One region of the Lysinibacillus phoenicis genome, then DNA from elsewhere that is predicted to be linked to it. Evidence: predicted binding sites of a transcription regulator. Region 1 holds the regulator's gene; the other holds the start of a gene.
The links. The regulator Rex, encoded in region 1, represses fermentation and respiration genes when NADH is low (regulators of the CRP and FNR family bind a similar motif). The targets are predictions, from matches to a motif close to TTGTGAAATATTTCACAA.

Region 1 (10,414 bases):
AGTAGCTGCATTGAAACCAATGCCCACTTCTTCACGTTTTAGGCGATCCACGATGATAGAGCCCTCTAGACCAGCGTTATTAGCAATTTGGCGAACTGGTTCTTCTAAAGCACGTAGAACAATTTTCACACCTGTAGCTACATCGCCTTCTACAGCTTCAGCTGCTTTTTCCACAGCACCATAGACGTTAAGAAGAGCTGTACCACCACCTGATACGATACCTTCTTCAACAGCAGCACGAGTAGAGTTAAGCGCATCTTCAATACGAAGTTTACGTTCTTTTAGCTCTGTTTCAGTTGCAGCACCAACTTTAATGACTGCTACACCACCTGCTAATTTTGCAAGACGTTCTTGTAATTTTTCTTTATCGAATTCTGAAGTTGTTTCAGCAAGTTGTGAACGGATTTGAGTAATACGTGCTTCAATTGCGTCTGCACCGCCTACACCTTCAACAATTGTTGTGTTATCTTTTGTCACAACAACTTTTGCTGCACGACCAAGTGAAGAAATATCAGCTGATTTTAGGTCTAAGCCTAATTCTTCTGTAATCACTTGCCCACCAGTTAAGATAGCGATATCTTCTAGCATTGCTTTACGACGATCACCGAAGCCAGGTGCTTTTACTGCTACAGCATTAAATGTACCACGAAGCTTGTTCACTACAAGTGTTGCAAGAGCTTCACCTTCAACATCTTCAGCAATAATTAACAGTGGACGACCTTGTTGTACCACTTGTTCTAATAATGGTAATACTTCTTGGATGTTTGTGATTTTTTTATCAGTAATTAAAATGTATGGGTTATCAAGAACCGCTTCCATTTTATCTGTGTCTGTTACCATATAGTGTGAAGCATAGCCACGGTCAAATTGCATACCTTCTACTACATCTAATTCTGTTGTGAAGCCTTTAGACTCCTCGATTGTAATAACACCATCGTTACCAACTCGCTCCATTGCTTCAGCAATAAGTTGTCCAACTTCATCATCAGCAGCCGAAATAGCAGCGACTTGTGCAATTTCTTCTTTATTGCTTACAGGACGAGAAATCGCGTGTAATTCTGTAAGTGCAGCAGCAACTGCTTTATCAATACCTTTACGGATACCTACAGGATTTGCACCAGCTGTTACATTTTTCAAGCCTTCACGAATAATTGCTTGTGCTAATACTGTTGCTGTAGTTGTACCATCACCCGCAATTTCGTTTGTTTTAGAAGCAACTTCTGCTACTAATTTTGCTCCCATGTTTTCATATGGGTTTTCTAGCTCGATTTCTTTTGCAATTGTAACACCATCATTTGTAATTAGTGGTGAACCGAATTTTTTTTCTAATACAACATTACGTCCTTTTGGTCCTAATGTTACTTTCACTGCATTCGCTAATTTATCTACACCTTGTAACATTAATGAACGAGCGTCTTCTGAGAATTTAATATCTTTTGCCATGTGAATTTACCCTCCTGAAATGGAATATTCGTTAAGCTTCTTCAATATATTTATATCAATTTCACCTTATTGTCACTTATGTTAAGAAACAATAGGCAATCACCTTACTTAAGGTGCTTTACATGTTCTTATTCAATAATTGCAAGGATATCGCTTTCGCGTAAAATTAGGTATTCATTACCTTCAAATTTAACTTCTGTACCAGAGTACTTAGAGAAAATAATGTGGTCGTCAACTTTAACGTCAAGCTCTACACGTTGTCCGTTCTCTAATACACGACCTGTCCCAACTGCTACTACTTTACCCTCTTGTGGTTTTTCTTTTGCAGAGTCAGGTAGTACAATACCGAATGCAGATTTTTCTTCTACCTCGATTAGTTCAATTACAATACGATCTCCTAGTGGTCTTAACAAGTGAAACAACCTCCTAATAATAAATAATTGTTTAAATTTATTAGCACTCTATCTCAATGAGTGCTAACACAATTATTATGATAATCAATCGCTCTTTTTTTTGCAAGTCAGAACTTCGAAAAATTTTGTTTTCTTTCCATATTCCTCTACAATAGAAAGGAAGCATATAAATGGAAAGGATTTTGATTGTGACTAATTCTCAAAAAATAACGAAACATAAAAAAACAGCGCTGTATGTTTTGCTGATTTATATTCTTATGCAGATTTCAAGCAGATGGCTGCTCTTACCGTTCCATAAGCTCGTTATGAAGATAACTGGTCTAGCTTCTGAACAAGCGGCCCCCATTACGCAAGGCTGGTATATTGCCCTTAGTTTTGCTGTTGCACTCATTTTGAGCTTAATCCTTACATCTCGTGATAAAGCCTTTTGGAATATTTATCAAGGAAAAAAGGAAACGATACCTCTCACGATTGTTTGGGGGATCATCGGCTTCTTCCTGGTGTTCTTTGGTCAAATGATTGGTGCCGCCATTGAAATGGCTGTTTTTGGTATCAAAGGAGGCTCCCAAAATACCGCAGATATCGTTGCTATAGCAAAAGGAGCTCCTATTGCTATATTAGCAATTGTTGTATTTGGGCCCATATTAGAAGAGTTTGTTTTCCGAAGAGTTATATTCGGTTCGCTTGTCCAAACAACAAATTTCTGGGTGGCCGCAATCGTAAGTGCTATATTCTTTGCGATTATCCATTTCGACTTCTCTCATATCTTGCTTTATACTATTTGTGGTTTAATCTTTGCCTTTTTGTATCACAAAACAAAACGTATTTGGACTTCTATTATTGCACACGTCATGCTCAATGGTTTTGTAACACTTGTACAATTCTATGCAGAACCATTGCAAAAGTTTCTTCAAGAACTAGAAAAAATGCAATAATTTTTTGTAAAGCTATGTAAATTTATTGAAAAAAGGAATTGTAACAAAAAAAAGCTCGATGCCTTTATTTTGGCATCGAGCTTTATTTATTACTGTTGATTGAATTCTTCTATTTGTCTTCTTTGCTGTTCAAGTGCCTCTTCAATCTGACGCTTTTGTTCAGCTTCCTGCTCTTCTTTTAATCGGATCTCCTCAGATTTAAGGTATTTTTTATAACCAATCCGAGAAATCATAATACTAATTTCATACAAAATAAACAAAGGTACCGAAACCATTAAATGTGACGCCAGCTCAGGCGGTGCAATGATAGCAGCACAGACGAATAAAGCAAAGTATGAATATTTACGGATACGTATTAACAAGTCAGGATTTAAAAGCCCAATTCGAGAAAAGAATAATACAACAATTGGTAACTGGAAAAGGAAACCAAACGGTATTGTGAGCTTAAACAAAAATGTAAAATACTCATGTATACCAATGGTTTGCTGTATGTCTAAATCATTTGATAAATTCATCATGAATTTTATGACATACGGGAATAGCAAAAAGTATGAAAAGGATAACCCTGCGATAAACAATAAAAATGAATACGGTATATAGCTTAAGGTTGCTCTTCGTTCTACCTCCCTTAGTCCAGGGCTAATAAACGACCATAATTGATACATTAACACAGGCGATGAAAGAATAAATGCTATTAAAAATACAATTTGGATATAAATTGCAAGCGGTGTTACTACGTCAAATGCATGGAGCTCTATATTATATTTTGCTCCAGTAGCTTGAAGGTATTTTACAAGCGGCTTTGCGACGAAAAAACCGCCAGCCATAGCTAGAACAAAGAAAACGGCAACAATGAACAGCCGTTTTCTTAATTCTTCTATATGCTCAATAACAGTTAGATCTTTTGGATTCATTCCTCAAACATCCTAACTTACTTATCTAGTTCTTTCTTTTTCTTATCATCATCATCTTCGTCTGCTAAACCTTTAGTAGCATTTTTGAATTCACGTAGTGTTGAACCAAATGCCTTACCAAGCTCTGGTAACTTTTTAGGACCAAAAATTAGTAACGCGACAACTCCGATAATAATGAGGCTCATAGGACCAATACCACCCATTACAGCCACCTCCTCTTTATATCCATCATTTTAACGCATAATTCGCCATTTTGCTAACTAATTATATGTGAAAGTTTTTCGTCACTCTCACAGTTTTTACCACCTTTTATTTACAATTTCTATTTGACAGAAACGGTGAACTACACTTAAAAAATATGTATAATTTTCACTCTTCCTGATTACGAATTAAATAAATAAGCGCTTGCAATTCTACCGATAAATCAATAGTTAAGAGTTGCATTCTATCAGGTACTGTTAACCGCTCTGGTGTAAAGTTCAAAATGCCCTTTGCATCCATTGCCGCTAAGCGATCTGCCATTTTTTGTGCAGAGCGTGGCGAAACGGTTAAAATGGCAAGCTCTGCGCCATACTCCGCATATTTCTCCTCCAATAAATCTGGATGAAAAACAGGAATATTGCTAATCATTTTGCCATCCTTAGGCGCTTTTGAATCAAAAGCTACGACAATATGGGTATTATGGTTTTTTTGAAAATTATATTTTAATAATGCACTGCCCAAATTCCCCACGCCAATTAACGCTACTTTTGTTGTTTCATGCTGATCAAGCGTTTGGCTAAAAAATTGTAATAGATGCTGCACATCGTAGCCATAGCCTTTCTTCCCTAGAGCACCAAAGTAAGAAAAATCACGGCGAATGGTTGCAGAATCTATTTTCATCGCTTCACTCAGTTCCTTTGACGATATACGTTCCATACCTTCTTGTGCAAAGTTTTGAATAAATCGATAGTACAGAGGAAGTCTTTTTGTAGTGGCTTGTGGAATTTTTAATTCTTGTTTCAAACTTTTTCCTCCTTACAATGTACCTCAGTCCATTTTACTTTATATAACTAATAATTTTAATACATTCATCCTGAACTATAACTAAATTTTTGCTTACCCTCGAGTATTTCTCTTTAGTTAACGGCGCTTTTACGCAGCTAACTAAAAAGAAATCGTTTCAATCTTACATGACTGCTAGGAATAAGTAAAGCACCGACATTGCACGTAGATCGTTCATCCATTAAACTAAGGTAGAATTGAGGTGTCAAGAATGATTGTTTTACAGGTCAATCAACTAACAAAATCCTTTCTTGCAGATGAAATTTTAAGTGGCGTTAAATTAGAAGTTCAACACCGTGATCGCGTTGCCTTAGTAGGGCGAAACGGTGCAGGTAAATCGACATTATTAAAAATAATCGCTGGACAAATGTCCTATGATTCAGGCGATATCATTATTCCAAAGGATATTCAGATTGGTTATTTAGAGCAGCATGCTGGATTAAATTCTACACTAACTATTTGGGATGAAATGATGACAATTTTCGAATCACTTTTAGCCCAAGAGCAAACACTACGCTCGCTCGAACAGCGAATGGCTGATCCTGCAGTATACGAAAATCCAACTGTCTATGCGAAAGTTATGTCTGAATACGATCAATTACAACATAATTTTAAGGATGCTGGTGGTTATCAATATGAGTCAGACATTCGCTCAGTACTTCATGGAATGCAGTTCTATCCAGAAGACTATGATAAACCAATTAGCTCACTATCCGGCGGACAGCGCACACGTTTAGCACTTGCTAAGCTCTTGCTTAGTAAACCTGATCTGTTAATTCTCGATGAGCCTACAAACCATTTAGATATCGAAACATTATCATGGTTGGAATCCTACTTAAAGAGCTATGAAGGCGCTATTTTAATTGTTTCCCATGACCGCTATTTCTTAGACCAAGTTGTTTCTATTGTCTATGAAGTATCCCGCCATCGTGTCACTAAATACACAGGTAATTATAGTGCTTATTTAGATGAAAAAGCTAAAAACTACGAACGAGATGTTAAGCTCTATGAACGTCAGCAAGACGAAAAGGCCAAGCTAGAGGATTTTATTCAAAAGAATATTGCTCGTGCCTCCACAACAAAAATGGCACAGAGTCGACGTAAAATGCTTGAACGAACTGAGTGGATGGATTCACCAGACGGTGATGAAAAATCTGCTAGTTTCGGTTTTACTATTGAAAGACAAAGTGGTAATGATGTTTTATCAGTTGATGATTTAACAATCGGCTATAATCTTCCTATTTCTAATGGCATCAACCTCCGAACTTTTCGCGAAGACCGGATAGCGCTTGTAGGTCCTAACGGGGTTGGTAAATCGACATTATTAAAAACAATTGTGAAAGACTTACCACCTATTTCAGGCGATATTCGCTATGGTACAAATGTACAAATTGGTTATTATGATCAAGAGCAAGCCAAGCTCTCAAGCAATAAAAGTGTCTTGAAAGAGCTATGGGATGAATGGCCGCTCATGAATGAAAAAGATGTTCGCACCGTATTGGGGCGTTTCCTTTTTAGTGGAGAAGATGTAGACAAAGTCGTATCCTCTTTATCTGGTGGAGAAAAAGCACGACTTGCTCTCGTTAAATTAATGTTGCAAAAGGCAAATTTTTTAATCTTGGATGAGCCTACAAACCACCTAGACTTAGATAGTAAAGAAGTGCTGGAAAATGCGTTAATCGATTATCCTGGCACGCTTCTATTTGTCTCACATGACCGCTACTTCATTAATCGGATTGCGACAAAAGTTGTTGAATTATCTGGAACTGGGTCATTTGAATATTTAGGTGACTATGATTATTATGTGGAGAAAAAACAGGAACTATTGGAGCTAGCTCAAATGAAGGCAGCTTCTCAACCACAAGTACAGCAAGACCTTCCTGATAAAACTTCCACCTCTAAAATTGATAAAGAAGCAAAAAAACGTGAACGTCAAATTAAACGTTCTATCGAAGATTTAGAAGGTAAAATGCAAGAAACAACAGCTATTGTTGAAAATCTAGAGGAAGCCCTTTGCAACCCTGCTATTTTCACTGACCATGAAAAAATTTCACAGCTACAAAATGAATTAGCCACTGCTAAAGAACAGCATGAGCTATTGGAATTAGAATGGCTTGAGTTGAATGAGGAATTAGAAAATATTAATATGTAATTTGATTTAAGCCATATGCCTTCACATATGGCTTTTTTCTTTACTCCTCTTTATTTTTCATATATATTGGTCAAGTGCTATTTTTCGACAAAAAATGCCCACAGTTTTATACACACTAAAAATCTAGTAATACCAACATATCAACAGAGTTTTCCACATTGTCCACAACCAAAATTTATTTTATCCACATATATTCACGTAAAAAGAGCTACTATATATTGAATAATCACAAGTTATGCACAAGTTATCAACATTTTGTGCATAAGTACGCGTGTTCGCTATTTAGTTCAGTACTTTACCTGTGGATAATTTTCTGAAAAATTTGTCAATTAAACTTAAATAGTACCTATTCTCTTAGCATCATTCTTATATTATCTACATATTTTCGACAATCAAAAAGAGATATCTAAAAAATAGATACCTCTTTCATCTCTACACCCAGGATTTTAATTCCATTCCTGGACGTCCATTCATCGTTAAATTTCCTCTAACGCCCGCTTCCAACATTGGCATAGCTGCAGCACCAATCATCGCCGCATTATCCGTACACAATTTAAGTGGTGGTACAAAAAACGGAATACCTTCCTTTGAAAATACAGCCTCTAATGAAGCACGCAAGCCTTTATTCGCGGCTACACCGCCTGCTGCAATGACCTGTTTCACTCGATATTGTCGAGCAGCTCGCAACGTTTTAGCAGTTAATACTTCTACAACACTTTCCTGGAAGCCTTTTGCAACAGCTGCGGGTGAAATGTCTTCACCTCTTTGATCCATATTATGTTTATAATTAATGACGGCTGATTTTAAGCCACTAAAACTAAAATCGTAAGAATCCTCTTCTAGCCATACCCTTGGAAATGGAACAGCCTCTTCGCCCTCATGAGCAAGCTGATCAATACGTGGGCCACCTGGGTAAGGTAAATTTAATACACGTGCCACTTTATCATAGGCTTCTCCAGCTGCATCATCTCGCGTTTCACCAATGACCTCGAAAGAACCATGTTCCTTCATATAGACAAGCTCTGTATGACCACCTGATACGACAAGTGCTAATAAGGGAAATTCCATTGGCTGAACGAGTGCATTTGCATAAATATGACCCGCAATATGATGTACACCAACAATCGGCAAGTTGTTTGCAAAAGCAAAAGCCTTAGCCGCATTAATGCCAATCAACAAGGCCCCTACTAGACCAGGACCCTCTGTAACAGCAACCGCATCTAAATCTTCTGGCTTTAACTTAGCTTGTGCTAATGCCTCTTCTATCACCATTGTAATTTGTTCGACATGATGACGTGAGGCAATTTCAGGTACAACGCCACCAAATCGCTTATGACTTTCTATTTGAGAAGCAACCACATTCGATACGATTTCATGTCCATTTCGAATGATTGCTGCTGCTGTTTCATCACAGCTCGATTCTATTGCTAATATCAATCCATTTTTCATTATAAATTCACCCACATGACAAGGGCATCCTCCCCGTTATCAGTATAATAGCCTTTACGTATGCCACCATCTTGGAACTGTAGCTTGCGATAAAGGTTTTGCGCAATGCTATTTGTCACACGTACCTCTAAAGTCATAACTTCCATTCCGTGTAAACGAGCTATTTGCATCGCCTCACGCATTAGCCCCTCGCCTATCCCTCGGCCACGTGCTGCTTCTATAACAGCTACATTTGTAATTTGGGCTGCATCTATAACCATCCACATGCCACAAAAACCAATAATAGTGTCATCTGCATCGATGGCTAATACATAGTGTGCATACTGATTTTCATGTACCTCATAGTAAAATGAATCTAGTGTCCATGGCACAGGAAAAGAAGCCACTTCAATTTCATAGACTGCAGGTACATCATCAGAGACCATTTTACGATAAGTTACAGTACTACTCATGTTCCTTCTCCTTCTGTTCTTTCAGCCAATTTGCCTCTGCTTCCGCAATACGTTTATATTGTGGGACAAAGTGATGGGTAGCTTCAACACTTGGAAGTTCCATTTTAGTCGCAACACGAATTACTTCCGCCGCTCGTGGCAAGTCAAGACTAAATGGTGCACGTACTGCTGTATCACCAAGAACTTCTACAATATTGTCCCAAAAAATATCTACATCTGTTCCCACAAACAAAATAGGTGCCTCTAATGCCTTCAAACGCTCTAATAAATCAGTGATATGTGTATGATAATCCTCGACAATAGCCTCTAATGCTTGGCCTTGATAAACGGCCGTATAGACATTGCCTCTTCTTGCGTCAAAAATTGGGCAAACCAACCCATTATATAAGGCGGCATTTGCAGCTAATGCCTTTAAACTAGATATCCCCACTAAAGGCTTCTGCAATGTCCATGCAAGGGTTTTGGCTAGCGTCACTCCTATACGGACACCTGTATAAGAACCTGGCCCTTCAGATACGGCAATTGCATCCAATTCGTTTGGTTTAATACCTACTCGAGCTAGTATCTCCTCAATAGCTGGCATCGCACCTGCTGAATGGGTTAATTTTATATTTTGTATCATTTCGGCCACCACTTTGCCATCCTTCACAACTGCAACAGAAAGCGGTGTATTCGCTGTTTCTATTCCTAACCAAATCATTTCATTAGCTCCTCACATAGTGCCTCATAGCGTTCCCCACGAGGTAATAATACAAAGCGTCGTTCATTTTCTCCGATTCGGTAAATCTCTATCGCCAAGCGATCCTGTGGCAAATCTTGTTCAATTAAATGTGCCCATTCGATCACTGATACCGCATCTCCATAAAACAATTCATCCCAACCAAGATCCTCATCACTTTCTGCTAACCGATAGACATCTAAATGATTAAAGGGTAACCTTCCCTCATACTGCTTAACAATCGTAAAAGTTGGGCTGTTGACTGTTCTTTTGACTCCAAGTCCCTTCGCTAAAGCTTTTGTAAATGTTGTCTTACCAGCGCCTAGATCCCCCTCTAATGTTATGGTGTCTTGCGCTTCTAGTAAATTTGCTAGCTTCACGGCAAAGCGTTCTGTATCATCAACTGAATTCATGATTATTTCATACATACTCTTTTTCCTCTCATCACTACATTACCTCTAGTTTACCTAAACTAGCGGAAATGTTCAAAGCATCCAATATGAATTATATCTTGCTGAAATGGTTCTAACTAAAGAAGCAATGTGTCTTGGCTTTGATATTGTGCTTGTAAGAAGGGTAACCATTGAATTAAAAAAACACGCCTTCTATTGTGAAGACGTGTCAACTATCTATCTATTGGAATGGCCTTTAACAGCAATAATCTCTTTATCAATTAGTTTATCATTCTTAAATTTCAATAAATAAGCCTGTGTCATCAGGATTTCATCATTCCACCGATATTCATTATTTTTGATCTTTTTACCTGCGCCGCCTACTGTTTCTACTACTTCAATATATGACATATCATTTTTTAATTTCTCAAATTCTGCTTCATTCATATTTTTTTGCCAGTGATACGCATTTGATTCTTCTATCTCTATAATAGGATCTCCA
Region 2 (10,414 bases), 110 kb from region 1:
TATTAGTAAAGGAGCACTAAATAATGAAGTCTTTTCGACTCATTCCAGCAATCGTAGCTGCTGCAATGCTAGTCGGCTGTGTGCCTTCTAACAAGGAGGAGACAGAGCTTACACAGGAAACGCAACAGAAAGAAAAAGCTGAAACAACAATTATCCCAAGCATACAAATTGATGAATCCTATTATAAGACACTTATTCCTTATAAAGAGAGTGCAAGTAGAGGTCTAGTTGTATCTAATATTTATACGAAATATGATATGAAGGAAGTTGAAACAGGTTTAATGCGTCTATCTCAAAATGAGTTTGACACTGAAAACTATTACTTCCAAGAAGGTCAATATTTAGCTGAAAGTACAGTGAGCTCTTGGCTTGCTCGAAGTTCGCAAACAGAAGATGGATTAAATCCACCGACAACAGACACAATGACACCTGAAGAGCGAGCACTAAAGGCTCCTGTTTATTTATCCCATATTGTCGAGCAAAATTACTTAACGAAGACAAAGGATAATAAAGTTAAATTAGGTGGAATATCAATCGGTCTTGCGTTAAATTCTATTTATTATTATCAAAAGGAACAATATGGTGAATACTACGAGAAACCAATTTCTGAGTCTACTCTTGTTGAGCAAGGCAAAAAAATGGCCGCGGAAATTGTTTCGCGTTTGCGAACACGTGATGAGTTAAAGGATATTCCGATTGTTGTTGGCTTGTTTAAACAGCAAGCTCGCAATCAGATTATTCCAGGAACCTATTTTAGCTATGGTGTAGCAAAAGCTGGACAGAATAACATTGCTGATTGGGAAGGAATAGATGAAAATTACGTCCTGTTCCCAACAGATGATTCACAGGATGTATACCGTGATATCAACAATAATTTCAAGAATTTTAAACAAGATGTTGATAAATATTTCTCTAACTATACAAGTGTGATCGGGACTGGCTTCTATCGTAATAAGCAAATACAAAATCTTTCGATTGAAATTCCAATCCAATTTTTCGGCAAAGCTGAAATAATAGGCTTTACGCAATATTTGACAGGTATTTTAATCAATCAATTTGATAATATTCATGTTGAAGTGAGCGTTACTTCAGTAAATGGTCCAGAGGCATTGATCATAAAAAAAGCCAATGACAAGGATCCTTTCGTTCATGTTTATGATTAAAATAGTCAGCCTCTGTGCTGGCTATATTTTTATGTAGACGGATAAAATGCAGGAGAGGGAACTGGTATATCGTGACAACACTTTGCTATAGTAGTGAAAGTTTCTATATTTTTGGTGAAAGTTGTGATTTTTAATATGAAAAATGTTATGATTATTGGCATGGTTAACTTTATTCAACCCTATTGTTATCAATAAAAACAATGAATTGAACAAGTATTCGGAGGTGTGAAATATGGCTAAATTAACAAAAGAAGAAGTAAAGCACGTGGCAAATTTAGCACGTCTTGCAATAACAGAAGAAGAAGCAGAGAAATTTGCTGAGCAACTTGGAAAAATTACTGAATTTGCGGAGCAGTTAAATGAGCTAGATACAACAAATGTTGAACCAACTACTCACGTTTTACCACTAGTGAATGTAATGCGTGAAGATGTAGCAGTAAAAGGTTTAGACCGCGAAGTAATGATGTTAAACGTAAAAGAACAAGAAGATGGTCAAGTAAAAGTACCAGCTATCATGTAATACTAAAACATAGGAGGATTCCTCATGACGTTATTTGAACGTTCAGCAAAGGAGTTACAAGCTGAAATAAAAGCAGGTAACTTATCAATCGCTGACTTAACGAAAGAAGCATACGAACGTATTGCAAAGCTTGATGGCGATGTACAAGCATTCCTTGCTTCAAACGAAGAAAAAGCAACTGCACAAGCTGCTGAAATGGATAAAGTACCATTTGAAAAGCGTGGACCTTTATTTGGTCTTCCAATCGGTGTGAAAGACAACATTGTAACAGAAGGATTAGAAACAACTTGTGCCTCTAAAATTCTAGAAGGCTTTATGCCAATTTACGATGCAACTGTTGTAAATAAGCTACGCGAAGCTGGAATGATTACAATCGGTAAATTAAACATGGACGAGTTTGCTATGGGTTCTTCTAACGAAAACTCATACTATAAAACAACAAAAAATCCATGGAACTTAAACCACGTACCAGGGGGATCTTCAGGTGCATCTGCAGCAGCAGTAGCAGCAGGGGAAGTTCCATTCTCTCTTGGTTCTGATACAGGTGGTTCAATCCGTCAACCTGCAGCTTACTGTGGTGTTGTAGGAATGAAACCTACATATGGTCGTGTATCTCGTTTTGGTCTAGTAGCATTTGCATCATCTCTAGATCAAATTGGACCAATTACACGCAATGTTGAAGATAATGCGCTATTACTTGAAGCGATTGCAGGTTTAGATCCAAATGATTCTACTTCTGCAAACGTAGAGGTGCCAAATTATGCAGCAGCTCTTACTGGTGATGTAAAAGGTTTACGTATCGCTGTACCAAAAGAATTCCTTGGTGAGGGTGTTGGCGAAGCAGCACGTCAATCAGTGCTTGCTGCATTAGAAGTATTAAAAGGCTTAGGTGCTACAGTAGAAGAAGTATCTCTTCCTCATTCGAAATATGCACTTGCAGCGTACTATATCCTTTCTTCATCTGAAGCGTCTTCTAACTTATCCCGTTTCGATGGTATCCGTTATGGTTTCCGTGCAGAAAACGTTACTAATTTAATGGATCTTTATAAAGAAACACGTGCACAAGGATTTGGTGATGAAGTAAAACGTCGTATTATGCTAGGAACTTACTCATTAAGTGCTGGTACGTATGACGCCTATTATAAAAAAGCACAACAAGCACGTACACTGATCAAAGCAGACTACGACAAAGTATTTGAAGACTTTGACGTAATCATTGGACCAACATCTCCAACACCAGCTTTCAAAATTGGTGAAAACGTTGATGATCCTATGACAATGTATGCCAACGATATTTTAACAATCCCGATGAACTTAGCAGGCGTACCAGCCATTTCTATTCCATGTGGCTTTGAAAATGGCTTACCACTAGGTTTACAAATTATCGGTAAATACTTCGATGAAGCAACTATTTACCGTGTAGCTCATGCTTTTGAACAAGCAACGGAGTTCCATAAAGAAGTTCCTCAAATGTGGGAGGGAAAATAACATGAACTTTGAAACAGTCATTGGTTTAGAAGTACACGTTGAGTTGAAAACTAACTCAAAAATCTTCTCACCAGCACCTGCTCACTTCGGTGCTGAACCAAATACAAATACAACAGTAATCGACTTAGGCTATCCTGGTGTCCTACCAGTACTTAATAAAAATGTGGTAGATTTCGCAATGCGTGCCGCTCTTGCACTTAACATGGAAATCGAGCAAGAAACAAAGTTTGACCGTAAAAACTACTTCTATCCAGATAATCCGAAAGCTTATCAAATCTCACAATTTGATAAACCAATCGGTAAAAATGGCTGGATTGATATTGAAGTAGACGGCTATACAAAACGTATTGGTATTACACGTCTTCATATGGAAGAAGATGCTGGTAAACTTTCACATGCTGGTGATCATTCATTAGTTGACTTTAACCGTCAAGGAACACCACTAGTAGAAATCGTTTCAGAGCCAGACATTCGTACACCAAACGAAGCGTATGCTTACCTTGAAAAATTAAAATCAATTATCCAATATACAGAAGTATCTGACTGTAAGATGGAAGAAGGATCACTTCGTTGTGATGCCAACATTTCTATTCGTCCTTATGGTCAAGAAGAGTTTGGAACAAAAACAGAGCTTAAAAACCTCAACTCCTTCAACTATGTTCGTCGTGGTTTAGAGCATGAAGAATTACGCCAAGCAGATGTATTATTATCAGGTGGCGTGATTGAGCAAGAAACACGTCGTTTTGATGAAAAAACAGGTAAAACAATTTTAATGCGTGTTAAAGAGGGAACAGATGATTACCGCTACTTCCCAGAGCCAGACTTAGTTCGTCTTTCTATTGATGACGAATGGTTAGAGCGTGTAAAATCTGAAATTCCTGAGCTTCCAGATGCACGTAAAAAACGTTACGTTGAAGAATTAGGCTTAACACCATATGATGCAGGTGTGCTTGTTATTTCTAAAGAAATCTCAGACTTCTTCGAGGCAATGGTAGCAAATGGTGCAGATGCAAAACTATCTGCCAACTGGCTAATGGGTGATGTTTCTGCTTACTTAAATGCAGAATTAAAAGACTTAAAAGATACTGCATTAACACCAGAAAACCTTGCTGAGATGGTGAAATTAATTTCTGATGGTACAATTTCTTCTAAGATCGGTAAAAAGGTATTTGCTGAATTAGTTGAAAAAGGTGGTTCTGCACAGGAAATTGTAAAAGCTAAAGGGTTAGTTCAAATTTCCGATGAGGGTGCATTACTAGCTATCGTAACAGAGGTTTTAGATAACAATGCTCAATCTATCGAAGACTTCAAAAATGGTAAGGATCGTGCTATTGGCTTCTTAGTTGGTCAAATTATGAAAGCAACAAAAGGCCAAGCCAATCCACCAATGGTTAATAAATTATTACAACAAGAAATTGCCAAACGATAATACTCGTTGTAACATAATAGCCGAGAGAGCTTCTTGCTCCCTCGGCTATTAATTTTAATAAATGTAACAAATTTGAAATTCACGATACTTAATAGTTGTTTAAAAAGAGTATTCATAGCAAAATATAGAATAGATAATAATAAGGGGGACGAGCCAATGAAAACAGAACAACAATATTTCAATGAAGCTATTTCAATACAACAATATATGGACAATATGTCTACACTGAAGGAAGAGAGCTTTCGTATTTATGATGGCTTTGAAGTGCCAACAAATGATGGTTTTATCGAATTGTTAAAGAACAAACAACCAAAAATTTTAACAATCACAGAAGACTGGTGCGGAGATGCAATGTTAAACAATCCAATTATTCGTCGTGTTGCTGAAGCAGCAGGATTAGAGATGCGTACTGTTTTCCGTGATGCAGATACAGAACTTATTGACCGTTATCTAACAAATGGTGGTCGTGCGATCCCAATTTACTTGCTATTAGATGATGCAGGTGAGGTTATTGGCAAATGGGGACCACGTGCACCTGAATTACAAGAACTAGTAGTAACAAAACGTGCGAGCTTACCTGATAAGGAAGATCCAGCATTTGAAGAAGCTCAAAAAGCCTTATATGCAGAAATTCGAGAGGAAAACATTTCGAATCAAACATACTGGACGTATGTCTATGAGGATTTTAAAAAGCAGGTAACAAACGCTTTACAAAAATAACAAAAGCATGGCAACATTTCGATGTATAATTCGTTGAATGAAATAGAATCTTATGAAGCAGGAAGGTATGTTATGAAACGAGCAAGAATCATTTATAATCCTACATCTGGACGCGAAGTGTTTAAGAAACATCTACCAGAGGTGTTGGAAAAACTAGAGGTAGCAGGCTATGAAACATCCTGTCACGCAACAACATGTGAGGGTGATGCAACGCTTGCAGCAAAAAATGCGGTAGAACGCGGTTTTGATATCATCATCGCAGTTGGTGGAGATGGCACATTAAATGAAGTTGTTTCAGGTGTAAGTCCATTTGAAAACCGTCCGAAAGTTGGTCTAATTCCGATGGGCACTACAAATGATTTTGCCCGTGCCGTGCATATTCCTCGAAATATTGATGAGGCAGTAGACATTATTATTCAAGGCGACACATTACCTGTTGATGTGGGTCTATTAAATGGTGAACGCTATTTTATCAATATTGCTGCTGGAGGACGCATTACGGAGCTAACATATGAAGTACCAAGTAAAATGAAAACGATGCTTGGTCAGTTAGCTTATTATTTAAAGGCAGTAGAAATGATCCCTTCAATTAAGGCCTCGCACATGCGCATCGAATATGATGGCGAAGTGTTTGACGGTGATGCCATGATGTTCCTATGTGGATTAACGAATTCAGTTGGAGGCTTTGAAAAACTAGCACCTGATGCAAGCATTAATGATGGATACTTTACATTGCTAGTACTAAAAAAAGTAAGCCTCCCAGAGTTTATTCAACTAGCTGCGATGGCCTTAAGAGGCGAGCACCTGAATGATGATCGCGTCATTTACAAAAAAGCTAGTGTCGTCAAAGTGACAACTGAAAATGAGGTACATCTCAACCTAGATGGCGAATATGGCGGTGACGCACCTGCTACATTTGAAAACCTGAAGCGTCATATTGAAATCTTTGTTCCTCTTGCTGATATTCGAGAAGAAGACCGAATTTAAATATTATAAAGCTCATCCAGTATAGTGTGGATGAGCTTTTTTCATAATGTGTGGCCACCCGCTCAAAAGGAAGCCGGAAGCGCTCATAAAAGTGTGGCACCCGCTCGAACGGAAGCCGGAAGCGCTCAAAAAGGTGTGGCACCCGCTCGAACGGAAGCCAGAAGCGCTCATAAAAGTGTGGCACCCGCTCGAAAGGAAGGCGGAAGCGCTCATAAAAGTGTGGCACCCGCTCAAAAGGAAGCCGGAAGCGCTCAAAAAGGTGTGAGACCCGCTCGAAAGGAAGGCAAAAGCGCTCAAAAAGGTGTGGCACCCGCTCGAAAGAAAGCCGGAAGCGCTCAAAAAGGTGTGGCACCCGCTCATAAGGGAGTCGAAAGTGCTCCAAAGTGAAGAGAAGCCGATCAAAAGGAAACCAAAAGCGCTCATAGAAGAGGTAGACCAGCTCAAAAGAAAGCTCACCCCAATTAACTTCAATATACAATCAAAAGAAACTTACGAAGCAAGAAAATTCCTGAAAATCCATTCTATCCATTTTCCCTGACTAGAATAAAATCCAATGAAATCCCGGTTTTATCATTTAGAACTGGAATTGTGAATGAATTTAGAAAAATGTTTGGCGAATGTGCGTATATTACTTGAACAAAATTTGAAACCTTAATAATAGGCTGAAATTTCAGGCCGTTATTAAGGTTTTTTTCGTTGTAATAGTGGAAAATGGGGGTATGGATAAGGGAAAGGAAGTGTTGCCTTTGTATAAGTCACAAGAAAAGAAGCTTATATGGCTAAGCTTTGGTGTTGCAATTATTATGCTACTTTCCATTCTTGGAAGAATATTTGGAAGTTAGGGGGGCAATGAGATGATTAATGAATCAGCAGTCTTTTGGAGTCGAGCCTTAACGGAGTTAACATTATCGTTCCATATTATTTATGCAACGATTGGTGTGGGTGTCCCGTTAATGATTATGATTGCACAATGGACTGGGTATAAAAAGAATGATGAGCATTATATCTTAATGGCAAGACGTTGGGCGCGTGGTTTTGTTATTACTGTGGCAGTTGGTGTTGTAACAGGGACTGCCATTGGCTTACAACTTTCTTTATTGTGGCCTAACTTTATGCAGCTAGCTGGTCAAACAATTGCATTACCACTATTTATGGAAACGTTTGCATTTTTCTTTGAAGCAATCTTCTTGGGCATATATTTATATACATGGGACCGCTTTGATAGTCAGAAAAAGCATATGCTATTGTTAATCCCTGTTGCTGTGGGAGCATCAATGTCAGCGGTATTCATTACAATCGTCAATGCTTTTATGAATGCGCCGAGAGGATTCGATATTGTAGACGGTGAACTTGTTAATATACAACCTTTTCTTGCAATGTTTAATCCAGCCATGCCGACAAAGGTGGCACATGTGCTCGTTACAGCGTATATGACATCGGCCTTTGTGCTAGCAGCTATTGCAGGATTTAGAATGCTAAAAGGTTCTAAGCATGTATACCATAAGAAATCTTTACTTTTATTAATGAAAATTGGCTTGATCTTCTCCATAGCAGCAGCGGTGATTGGAGATTTTTCAGGAAAATACTTAGCCGAATATCAACCGGAAAAACTTGCCGCAGCAGAATGGCATTTTGAAACAGAAGGTAAAGCTTCTCTTGTACTATTTGGTGTATTAGATGGAGAAGAAGTAAAATATGCAATCAAAATTCCGTATGCTTTAAGCATTCTTGCACATTTTAATCCTAATGCAGAGGTAATCGGCTTAGATCAATTTGCGGAAGAGGATCTACCACCACTCTATATTCATTATCTCTTCGATATCATGGTTTCCATCGGTATGTTTATGGTGCTAGTTTCATTACTTTATGTTGTAGGGAAGGCACGGAGATGGCAGTTTATTCATTCACGATGGTATAGATGGATTATTGTAGCGGGAGGACCACTGTCCATCATCGCCATTGAAGCGGGATGGTGGCTTGCAGAAGTGGGACGACAACCATGGATACTTTATGGTTTGATGCGTACACCAGAAGGAGCTACTACGAGTGATCATGTGGATTTAATGATGCTATTATTTGCAGGTGTTTATGCTGTATTAGCTGTAGGAAGTATTGTTGTATTGGTACGAATGTTTAAAAAGAATCCAATCGAACGTGAGATTGAAGATCGTCACTCTGAAAAAGGCGGTGACATTCTATGACGTTAGAGATATTAGGTATTTCAGTATTATGGATTTTTCTATTTGGCTATGTGATTGTCGCATCAATTGATTTTGGTGCTGGCTTCTTTAACGCCTATAGTCTCCTTATTGGTAAAAATCACATTTTAACAAATATTATTAAACGTTATTTATCGCCAGTCTGGGAAGTAACTAATGTCTTTTTAGTATTCTTCTTTGTAGGAATCGTAGGATTTTTCCCGCAAACTGCTTTTTATTACGGAACGATTTTACTTATACCAGTCAGTATTTCACTTGTACTATTGGCAATTCGAGGCTCCTACTATGCCTTTGAATCCTATGGAACACGAGGACATATAGGATATACACTGACATATGGTGTGGCAGGTTTATTAATTCCCGCTTCCTTGTCTGTGGTCTTTGCCATTGCGGGTGGAGGCTATGTTGATCTAGTCGAAGGGCAACCTGTGCTAAACTATTGGACTTTATATACAAGTCCATTTGCATGGAGCATCGTAGTACTAAGTATTGCTGCTGTATTGTATATATCGGCTGTATTTTTAACTTGGTATGCCCATAAAGCAAATGACAAAGAAGCAACAAAACTGATGCGAAAATATGCACTTGTTTGGGCAGCTCCTTTAATGATTAGTGCACTTGGTATTATGTATGAAATGAAATCCATCAATCCAGAAAGTTTTAGCCACATGGTTAATTTATGGTGGATGTTTGCGATTTCAGCTGTTTTATTTATCATCACAGTCATACTCATTGCGATGCGTAAAAAATACGGTCTCGCAGTTGGTCTTCTTATAGCTCAATTTGCAGTAGCTTTCTTTGCGTATGGTATTGCGCAATATCCATATTTACTGTATCCGTATTTAACAATTTACGATAGCTTCACAAGCACACAAATGGCGATTGCTTTAGTCATCGCATTTATTTTAGGGCTGTGTCTTCTTCTCCCTTCACTTTATTTATTGATGAAATTATTCTTGTTCAATAAAAACTATGTGACAGGAAAAGAAGACAATCACGCATAGGAGGAAATCAATTATGCAAAGTTTTTTAATTTTTTATGCGCCTTTTATTGTCGTCATTCTTGGTATCTTGTGTGCTTTTTGGTGGGCACCAAGGGATTATCATATTACTAAAGAGCAAGGAAAGAGTCGCGAATAGCGGCTCTTTTTTCAAGTGAGCTACAAGAGAAATGATGACGGCAAGTCTTGTTCTTTTTTCATTCGCCAACACATGCTACAATAAGGAGATTGAAATGGAGGATGTACGAATGTCAGCACCCGTGAAAAAAAATGAACGACTTACTGTTTATATAGAAGATTTAACGCATGATGGTAATGGTGTCGCTAAGGTTGAGGGCTATCCATTATTTATACAAGGCGCACTACCAAATGAAACAGCTGAAATCCATGTGATGAAAACTTTGAAAAATTATGGCTTTGCAAAAGTTGTAGAAATTATAGAGCCATCACCAGACCGAGTAGAAGCACCTTGTGCCTATTTCAAACAATGTGGCGGCTGTCAATTACAGCATTTATCCTATGAGGGACAGCTAAAATGGAAAGAAAATATGGTGCGTAATGTGATGCAGCGCATTGGTAAAATTGATGCACCAGTTCTTCCTGTAAAAGGAATGAAAGAGCCTTGGCATTATCGTAATAAAGCGCAGATTCCTTTCTCTGAAAATGAGTCAGGTCAAGCGATTGCAGGGTTTTATAAAACAAAAACACATAGCATTGTTGATATGGAACGTTGCTTAATTCAAACAGGAGAAGCAGACGCAATTCTAGCTGGCTTGAAAAAAGAATTAAACGCGATAGGGATTCGCCCTTACAACGAACATACACATGAAGGAATGCTACGTCATGTTGTCATTCGAAAGGCACGAGCAACAGGTGAAGTCATGGTT

Region 2: a site for Rex is predicted at 6,894-6,911, ahead of ABC382_RS18460 (cytochrome ubiquinol oxidase subunit I). Genes of this name have one in related genera too.

What each region holds. Positions count from the first base shown of each region.
Region 1 covers NZ_JBDFMP010000002.1:3,288,496-3,298,909, reverse strand. Annotated here, with positions in the region: gene groL (chaperonin GroEL) at 1-1,443, opposite strand, end outside; gene groES (co-chaperone GroES) at 1,572-1,856, opposite strand; gene ABC382_RS17985 (CPBP family intramembrane glutamic endopeptidase) at 2,027-2,791, shown strand; gene tatC (twin-arginine translocase subunit TatC) at 2,881-3,705, opposite strand; gene ABC382_RS17975 (twin-arginine translocase TatA/TatE family subunit) at 3,723-3,908, opposite strand; gene ABC382_RS17970 (redox-sensing transcriptional repressor Rex) at 4,075-4,710, opposite strand; gene ABC382_RS17965 (ABC transporter ATP-binding protein) at 4,961-6,901, shown strand; gene tsaD (tRNA (adenosine(37)-N6)-threonylcarbamoyltransferase complex transferase subunit TsaD) at 7,334-8,350, opposite strand; gene rimI (ribosomal protein S18-alanine N-acetyltransferase) at 8,350-8,802, opposite strand; gene tsaB (tRNA (adenosine(37)-N6)-threonylcarbamoyltransferase complex dimerization subunit type 1 TsaB) at 8,795-9,502, opposite strand; gene tsaE (tRNA (adenosine(37)-N6)-threonylcarbamoyltransferase complex ATPase subunit type 1 TsaE) at 9,499-9,948, opposite strand; gene ABC382_RS17940 (hypothetical protein) at 10,150-10,414, opposite strand, start outside.
Region 2 covers NZ_JBDFMP010000002.1:3,401,944-3,412,357, forward strand. Annotated here, with positions in the region: gene ABC382_RS18425 (CamS family sex pheromone protein) at 24-1,163, shown strand; gene gatC (Asp-tRNA(Asn)/Glu-tRNA(Gln) amidotransferase subunit GatC) at 1,396-1,683, shown strand; gene gatA (Asp-tRNA(Asn)/Glu-tRNA(Gln) amidotransferase subunit GatA) at 1,708-3,171, shown strand; gene gatB (Asp-tRNA(Asn)/Glu-tRNA(Gln) amidotransferase subunit GatB) at 3,173-4,600, shown strand; gene ABC382_RS18445 (thioredoxin family protein) at 4,757-5,320, shown strand; gene ABC382_RS18450 (diacylglycerol kinase) at 5,393-6,307, shown strand; gene ABC382_RS18455 (hypothetical protein) at 6,338-6,694, shown strand; gene ABC382_RS18460 (cytochrome ubiquinol oxidase subunit I) at 7,162-8,508, shown strand; gene ABC382_RS18465 (cytochrome d ubiquinol oxidase subunit II) at 8,505-9,530, shown strand; gene cydS (cytochrome bd oxidase small subunit CydS family protein) at 9,544-9,666, shown strand; gene rlmD (23S rRNA (uracil(1939)-C(5))-methyltransferase RlmD) at 9,776-10,414, shown strand, end outside.